DNA from 2 places in the Pseudomonas sp. Tn43 genome. Region 1 is predicted to be linked to the other one. Evidence: predicted binding sites of a transcription regulator. Region 1 holds the regulator's gene; the other holds the start of a gene.
What was found. Region 1 encodes sigma-54, which starts transcription at its own class of promoters, with help from an activator protein. Its sites were predicted from a motif close to ANTGGCATNNANNTTGCTNT; they were not measured.
Positions count from the first base shown of each region.

Region 2: the regulator sigma-54 is predicted to act here: its motif matches at 1,260-1,279, upstream of flgB (flagellar basal body rod protein FlgB).

Region 1 is NZ_JACHYG010000009.1:138,522-142,240, forward strand. It holds gene ptsN (PTS IIA-like nitrogen regulatory protein PtsN) at 1-156, opposite strand, end outside; gene hpf (ribosome hibernation-promoting factor, HPF/YfiA family) at 169-477, opposite strand; gene FHW68_RS22035 (RNA polymerase factor sigma-54) at 557-2,050, opposite strand; gene lptB (LPS export ABC transporter ATP-binding protein) at 2,237-2,962, opposite strand; gene lptA (lipopolysaccharide transport periplasmic protein LptA) at 2,962-3,510, opposite strand; gene lptC (LPS export ABC transporter periplasmic protein LptC) at 3,497-3,719, opposite strand, start outside.
Region 2 is NZ_JACHYG010000003.1:203,810-207,528, reverse strand. It holds gene FHW68_RS09475 (chemotaxis protein CheV) at 1-88, shown strand, start outside; gene cheR (protein-glutamate O-methyltransferase CheR) at 135-962, shown strand; gene flgB (flagellar basal body rod protein FlgB) at 1,322-1,729, shown strand; gene flgC (flagellar basal body rod protein FlgC) at 1,733-2,176, shown strand; gene flgD (flagellar hook assembly protein FlgD) at 2,192-2,881, shown strand; gene flgE (flagellar hook protein FlgE) at 2,911-3,719, shown strand, end outside.

The DNA of each region.
Region 1 (3,719 bases):
ACGGGCAATCAGGGCCTCGAAGACGTCCTGCATTTCCAGATCCGGTACTTCGCGGTGGATAAGGTTGGCAATTTGCTCGAGGGCTTTCTTTTTACTGCCACCCGGCGCGTTCACTTGGGAACGGCCGGGGGTCAGGATGGTTTCTAGTCGGATCATGGATTGGGGGTGTTAACGACCGGTCGCGCCCTGGAGGAGGCTCTGGGTCTTTTCCTTATGCTTTTTGAGTTGGCGATCCAGCTTGTCGGTCAGCAGGTCGATGGCGGCATACATGTCCGTATGCTCGGCATTGGCGACCACTTCTCCGCCGGGAATATGCAGCGTGGCTTCGATTTTCTGCAGCAGTTTTTCGACGTTCATCGTGACTTGCACATTGGTGATCTTGTCGAAATGCCTCTCTAATCGGTCGAGTTTTTCGCCGATGTAGGTGCGCAGGGGTTCGGTCACTTCCAGTTGGTGTCCACTGATGTTGACTTGCATACAGCTTCTCCTTCGTTGCCAGTGCATAAAGCGGCAGGCAGAAATGCCTGCCACTGGAACGCTGTGGCCAGCCCGGCGGTTACATCAACCGCTTCCGTTCGCTGGAAGGCGCGATCCCCAGGGATTCGCGGTACTTGGCGACGGTGCGACGGGCTACCTGAATGCCTTGTGCCTCCAGTAAACCAGCGATCTTGCTGTCACTCAACGGCTTTTTCTGATTTTCCGCAGCAACCAGTTTTTTGATGATCGCGCGGATGGCTGTGGACGAGCATTCACCGCCTTCTGAGGTGCTGACGTGGCTGGAGAAAAAGTATTTCAATTCATAGATGCCCCGCGGGGTATGCATGAATTTTTGCGTGGTCACCCGTGAAATCGTCGATTCATGCATGCCGACTGCTTCGGCGATGTCATGCAGCACCAACGGCTTCATGGCTTCGTCTCCGTACTCGAGAAAGCCGCGTTGATGCTCGACGATCTGGGTGGCGACTTTCATCAGGGTTTCATTGCGGCTTTGCAGGCTCTTGATGAACCAGCGAGCCTCCTGCAGCTGATTACGCATGAAAGTGTTGTCGGCGCTGGTATCGGCGCGGCGCACGAAACCGGCGTATTGGGCATTGACCCGCAGGCGTGGTACCGATTCCTGATTCAGTTCCACCAGCCAGCGTTCGTTGTCCTTGCGCACGATCACGTCGGGAACAACGTATTCGGCTTCAGTCGACTCGATCTGTGAACCCGGCCGCGGGTTGAGGCTCTGGACCAATTCGATGACCTGACGCAGTTCATCTTCCTTGAGCTTCATGCGACGCATCAGCTGGCTGTAATCGCGGCTGCCGAGCAGGTCGATGTAATCGGTAACCAGGCGCTTGGCTTCGGCCAGCCAAGGGGTCTTGGCGGACAACTGGCGCAGTTGCAGGAGCAGGCATTCGCCGAGGTTGCGGGCGCCGATGCCGGCGGGTTCGAATTGCTGGATGCGGTGCAGGACGGCTTCGATTTCGTCCAGTTCGATGTCCAGTTCCGGGTCGAAGGCTTCGAGGATTTCCTCGAGGGTTTCGTCCAGGTAACCCTGATTGTTGATGCAATCGATCAGGGTCACTGCGATCAGGCGATCGGTGTCGGACATCGGTGCCAGGTTCAGTTGCCACAGCAAATGGCTTTGCAGGCTTTCACCGGCCGATGTGCGGGTGGTGAAATCCCACTCGTCGTCATCATTGCTCGGCAGGCTGCTGGCGCTGGTCTGGTAGACGTCCTCCCAGGCTGTGTCGACGGGCAATTCGTTGGGGATTCGTTCGTTCCAGTCGCCTTCCTCGAGGTTGTCCACCGTCGGGGTGGTTTCCTGGTAAGAGGGCTCCTGAATATCGGGGTTGGGTTTCTGTTCGGCGCTATCGGCCAAAGGATCGGCGTTATCGAAGTCGTCGCCTTCTTCCTGGCGTTCGAGCATCGGATTGGACTCCAGGGCCTCCTGGATTTCCTGTTGCAGGTCCAGGGTCGACAATTGGAGCAGGCGGATGGCCTGTTGCAGCTGCGGTGTCATCGTCAGCTGCTGGCCCATTCTCAAGACTAGCGATGGTTTCATGGCAGGGGCTTAACACCTTATTCGCCGGCGCACATGCGCCATCCACTACAGAGCGCCGAAGCGCCAAACATAAGCAAATTATATGCCCGAAACTGAAGTGTTTGCCTAGAGCGCTGTAACAATAAAAAGTTATTGATTTTTTATTGAAGCGAGCGCTCCCTCGACGACCCGGGGCAGCTCAGGTGCCTACAGGCGGAACTCGTGGCCCAGATACACTTCCTTGACCAGTTCATTGGCGAGGATGGTGGCGGAGTCACCTTCAGCGATCAATTGACCATCGTTGACGATGTAGGCGGTTTCGCAGATATCCAGGGTTTCACGAACGTTGTGGTCCGTGATCAGCACGCCAATGCCTTTGGCCTTGAGGTGGTGGATGATTTGCTTGATATCGCCAACCGAAATCGGGTCCACGCCGGCGAAGGGTTCGTCGAGGAGGATGAATTTCGGGTTGGTAGCCAGTGCCCGGGCGATTTCCACGCGGCGGCGTTCGCCACCGGACAGGCTCATGCCGAGATTGTCGCGGATGTGATGAATGTGGAACTCCTGCATAAGGCTTTCCAGCTCTTGGCGACGACCGGCCTTGTCGAGTTCCTTGCGGGTCTCGAGGATGGCCATGATGTTGTCGGCCACCGACAGTTTGCGGAAGATCGACGCTTCTTGAGGAAGATAGCCGATACCCGCCTTCGCACGACCGTGCATCGGCTGGTGGCTGACGTCCAGGTCGTCGATCAACACGCGACCCTGATCAGCCTGTACCAGGCCGACAATCATGTAGAAACAGGTGGTTTTACCGGCACCGTTAGGGCCAAGCAGGCCGACGATCTGACCGCTGTCGATGGACAGGCTGACGTCGCGCACGACCTGACGGCTCTTGTAGCTCTTGGCCAGATGCTGAGCTTTCAGAGTTGCCATTACTGGGCCTTTTGCTCGTCGGTTTTCTTCTTCGGCTGGATCACCATGTCGATGCGAGGACGTGCCTCGGTGACCTTGTTACCCGTGGCGCGACCGGCGCTTGCAAGCTTTTTGGCCGTGTCGTAGACGATTTTCTCGCCTTGGGTGACGTTGTTGTCCTTATCGATGACTTTGGCGCGATCGATCAGCACGACACGGTTTTGCGAGGCGTGGTACTGGATCGTTACGCCGTAACCCTGGACCGGCTTGGTATCGCCCGCCGTTTGCAGTTGCTCGAAGTAGGCGAGGTTGCCCACCGAGGTCACCACGTCGATGTCGCCGGCCGGGGTGCGGGTGATGGTCACGGTATTGCCGGTGACCTTCATCGAGCCCTGGGTGATGATCACATCGCCCTTGTAGGTGGCAACGCCGTTCTTGTCGTCCAGTTGGGCATCGTCGGCCTGAATGCGGATAGGCTGCTCTTGATCGTTCGGCAGAGCCCAGGCGCTCACGCTTCCCAGTGCTGCGCCCAGACTGAGCAAAATAGGGAGAGTTTTAACGAGCCTCATACTGTCCTCTTACGTTCGATAGCAGGTGTATCCTGCTTTCTTTCAAGTACGCTTTCATTCCGTTGCCTGTCGATACACCGCCAGCGCCGTCGATTCTAACGGGTTGATCGGTCTGCGCATATTGCTCCTGCGGGAACACTGTCATACGGGTAGTAGTAATCAGGGTTTTGCGGTTTTTTTCGTCGAAACGCGTAATGCGTACCGAGTCA
Region 2 (3,719 bases), on a different contig from region 1:
CGGTGCCGATGACTTCCTGGCCAAATTCCGTCCTGATGACCTGGCATCCCGGGTAGTCGACCGGATCAAAGCAGCAGATAACAGCTAGGGGCCTTCTGCCCCTGGCGGTCAACACGAGTTAAGAGGCGGCATCTTTGTCTACGGGTAATTTGGATTTCGAACAGTTCCGGGTCTTCCTGGAAAAAGCCTGTGGCATTTTGCTCGGTGAAAACAAGCAATACCTGGTCTCGAGCCGTCTCAACAAACTGATGGAACAGCAGGGCATCAAGTCGCTGGGTGAGCTGGTCCAGCGCATCCAGACCCAGCCGCGCAGCGGTTTGCGCGAGATGGTGGTAGATGCCATGACGACCAACGAAACCCTATGGTTTCGTGATACCTATCCGTTTGAAGTCTTGAAGAACAAGGTTTTGCCTGCAGCGATCAAGGCAAGCCCCGGCCAGCGCTTGCGGATCTGGTCGGCGGCGTGTTCGTCGGGTCAGGAACCGTATTCGCTGTCGATGTCCATCGATGAGTTCGAACGGGTCAACATGGGCCAGTTGAAGATGGGCGTGCAGATCGTTGCCACTGACCTGTCCGGCACCATGCTGACCAACTGCAAGACCGGCGAATACGACAGCCTGGCCATCGGCCGCGGTCTGTCGCCCGAGCGCCTTCAGCGTTACTTCGACCCGAAAGGGCCAGGGCGCTGGGCGATCAAGGCGCCGATCAAGAGTCGGGTTGAGTTTCGCTCGTTCAACCTGCTGGACAGCTACGCGAGCCTGGGCAAGTTCGACATCGTGTTCTGCCGCAACGTGCTGATCTACTTCTCTGCGGAAGTGAAGAAGGACATCCTGTTGCGCATCCACAGCACGCTGAAGCCGGGCGGTTATCTGTTCCTTGGCGCGTCCGAAGCGCTGAACGGTTTGCCGGACCATTACCAGATGGTCCAGTGCAGCCCGGGGATCATTTACCAGGCGAAGTGATGCAAAAGCGACAGGCATAAAAAACGGGAGTCCTCAGGGGCTCCCGTTTTTTTTGTGCCTGATTTCTCATTCTCGCCGCATTACCTGTAGGAGCGAGGCTTGCCCGCGAAGGCGGTGTATCAGACACAAAATCGCTGACTGACACATCGCTTTCGCGGGCAAGCCTCGCTCCTACAGTGGTCGGTGTAGTTCCTGATAAGCGGCAGAAAAGCGGCAGGCGGCGGAAACCGGTTGCCGCTTTTCTGGCATTGCCGGTTTGCCACCGCGCGCAAAGCCCCGGTTTACGGGGTTTTTTGAATTGGCACGACGCTTGCTATGTCCCTGTTACGAAAAATCAGGTCACCCGAAGGTTTCCCGACATGAGCATCAGCTTCGATAAAGCGCTCGGTATCCATGAACAAGCCTTGGGCTTCCGCGCCCAGCGTGCCGAAGTCCTGGCCAATAACATCGCCAACGCCGACACCCCGAACTACAAGGCTCGGGATCTGGACTTCTCGAAAGTGCTCGCCGAGCAGAACGAGAAAACCAAAAACGGCAAGTTCGCCTTGAACATGACCAACAGCCGTCACATCGAAGCTGAAGGCATGGGCAATGGCGACGAGTCGCTGATGTATCGCACGCCGATGCAACCGTCGATCGACCAGAACACCGTGGACGCTCAACTGGAACAGTCGAATTACGCGGAAAACGCGGTCAACTTCCAGGCCAGCTTCACCCTGCTCAACAGTAAATTCAAAGGGCTGGTATCAGCCCTGCGCGGAGAGTAAGTCATGTCCCTTGCCAGTGTTTTCAACATTGCCGGTAGCGGCATGAGTGCCCAGACCACTCGTCTGAACACCGTCGCCTCGAACATCGCCAACGCCGAGACCGTCTCCTCGAGCATCGACCAGACCTACCGTGCCCGCCACCCGGTATTCGCCACCATGTTCCAGGGCAGCCAGAGCGGCGGCAGCGATTCACTGTTCCAGAACCAGGACGCTGCCGGTCAAGGCGTGCAAGTGCTGGGTGTGGTCGAAGACCAGAGCAACCTTGACGCGCGCTACGAGCCGAACCATCCGGCTGCCGATGGCAAGGGCTACGTCTATTACCCGAACGTCAACGTCGTCGAAGAAATGGCCGACATGATTTCCGCGAGCCGTTCGTTCCAGACCAACGCCGAAATGATGAACACCGCCAAAACCATGATGCAGAAGGTCCTGACCCTGGGTCAGTGATAAGGGGCGATTCATATGAGCGTTATCAGCGATGTTCTGGCCAATTCTTCGGTCCAGACCCCAACCACCAAAGACAGCCTGACTTCCGCCGCTACCGGCGGCCAGGCGCTGGGCAAGGACGCGTTCCTGCAACTGTTGGTGACTCAGCTGAAAAACCAGAACCCGCTCGATCCTCAGGACAACAGCGAGTTCGTGGCGCAACTGGCGCAGTTCAGTAGCCTGGAAGGTATTACCACGCTGAACGATACGGTCAGCGGCCTTGCCAACAGCTACAGCTCCTCGCAAGCCTTGCAGGCTTCTTCGCTGGTGGGGCGCTCCGTCATTGCGCAGACCGACAAAACCCTGGTCGACACTTCCAAGAGCCTTAACGGAACCGTCGTGGTGCCTACCTCGGTTTCCGCCGCCACCGTCAAGATCACCAACTCGGAAGGCAAGACCATCCGTACGCTCGAGTTGGGCAGTCAAAGTGCCGGTAATGCCAGTTTCATCTGGGACGGCAAAGACGATGCGGGCGCGGTGGCACCGGCGGGTACCTACACCTTCGGCGCAACGACCACCATCGACAGCAAGGCGACATCACTGATTACTTACCTGCCAGCGACCGTTAACAGCGTGACCATCAGCCAGACCGGCGGTGAGTTGATGCTGAACCTGGCAGGCATGGGCAGCGTTGCCCTGTCCAAAGTACAAACCATTGGTATATAGAGCCGACTACACGGCACAAGGAGTGGAATATGTCTTTCAATATCGGCCTTAGCGGTCTCTATGCAGCCAACAAACAACTGGACGTGACCGGCAACAACATCGCCAACGTCGCGACCACCGGTTTCAAATCCTCCCGTGCAGAATTCGAAGACGTGTACTCGGCCACTCGCCTGGGTACCGGCAGCAAGACCGTCGGCAACGGCGTGCGTCTGGCCAACGTTTCCCAGCAGTTCGGCCAGGGCGATGTGAACAACACCGGCAACGTGCTGGACATGGGCATCCAGGGCAACGGCTTCTTCATTCTCAGCGACAACGGCTCCCTGAGCTACACCCGTGCCGGTGCGTTCAAGACGGATGCTGAAAACTATGTGGTCGATAACAACGGCAACCGTTTGCAGGGCTATGGCGTTGATGCCAACGGCAAGATCATCAATGGTGTGTTGACGGATTTGAAGATCGATACCTCGAGCCTCAAGCCGAATCCGACGACCAAGGTCGATCAGACGATGAACCTGAATTCGGCGGAAACATTACCGACCGTGACCACGTTCAGCCCGACCGACACCAACAGCTATAACAAGACCATTTCCACCAAGGTCTACGATAGCCAGGGTAACGAGCACACCATGGATCAGTACTACGTGAAAACGGGTACCAACGCCTGGCGTGTCCACACCTACATGGATGGTCGTTCCCCGGGTAACCCCGCCACCACGCCACCCGTGGCGATTACCGCCGACATCACTTTCAACTCCGATGGCAGCATCAATACGCTGACGGCGGGTGCTGGGTGGACCCAGACCGGCAACACCTTGACCATGACCGGTTGGGTGCCAGG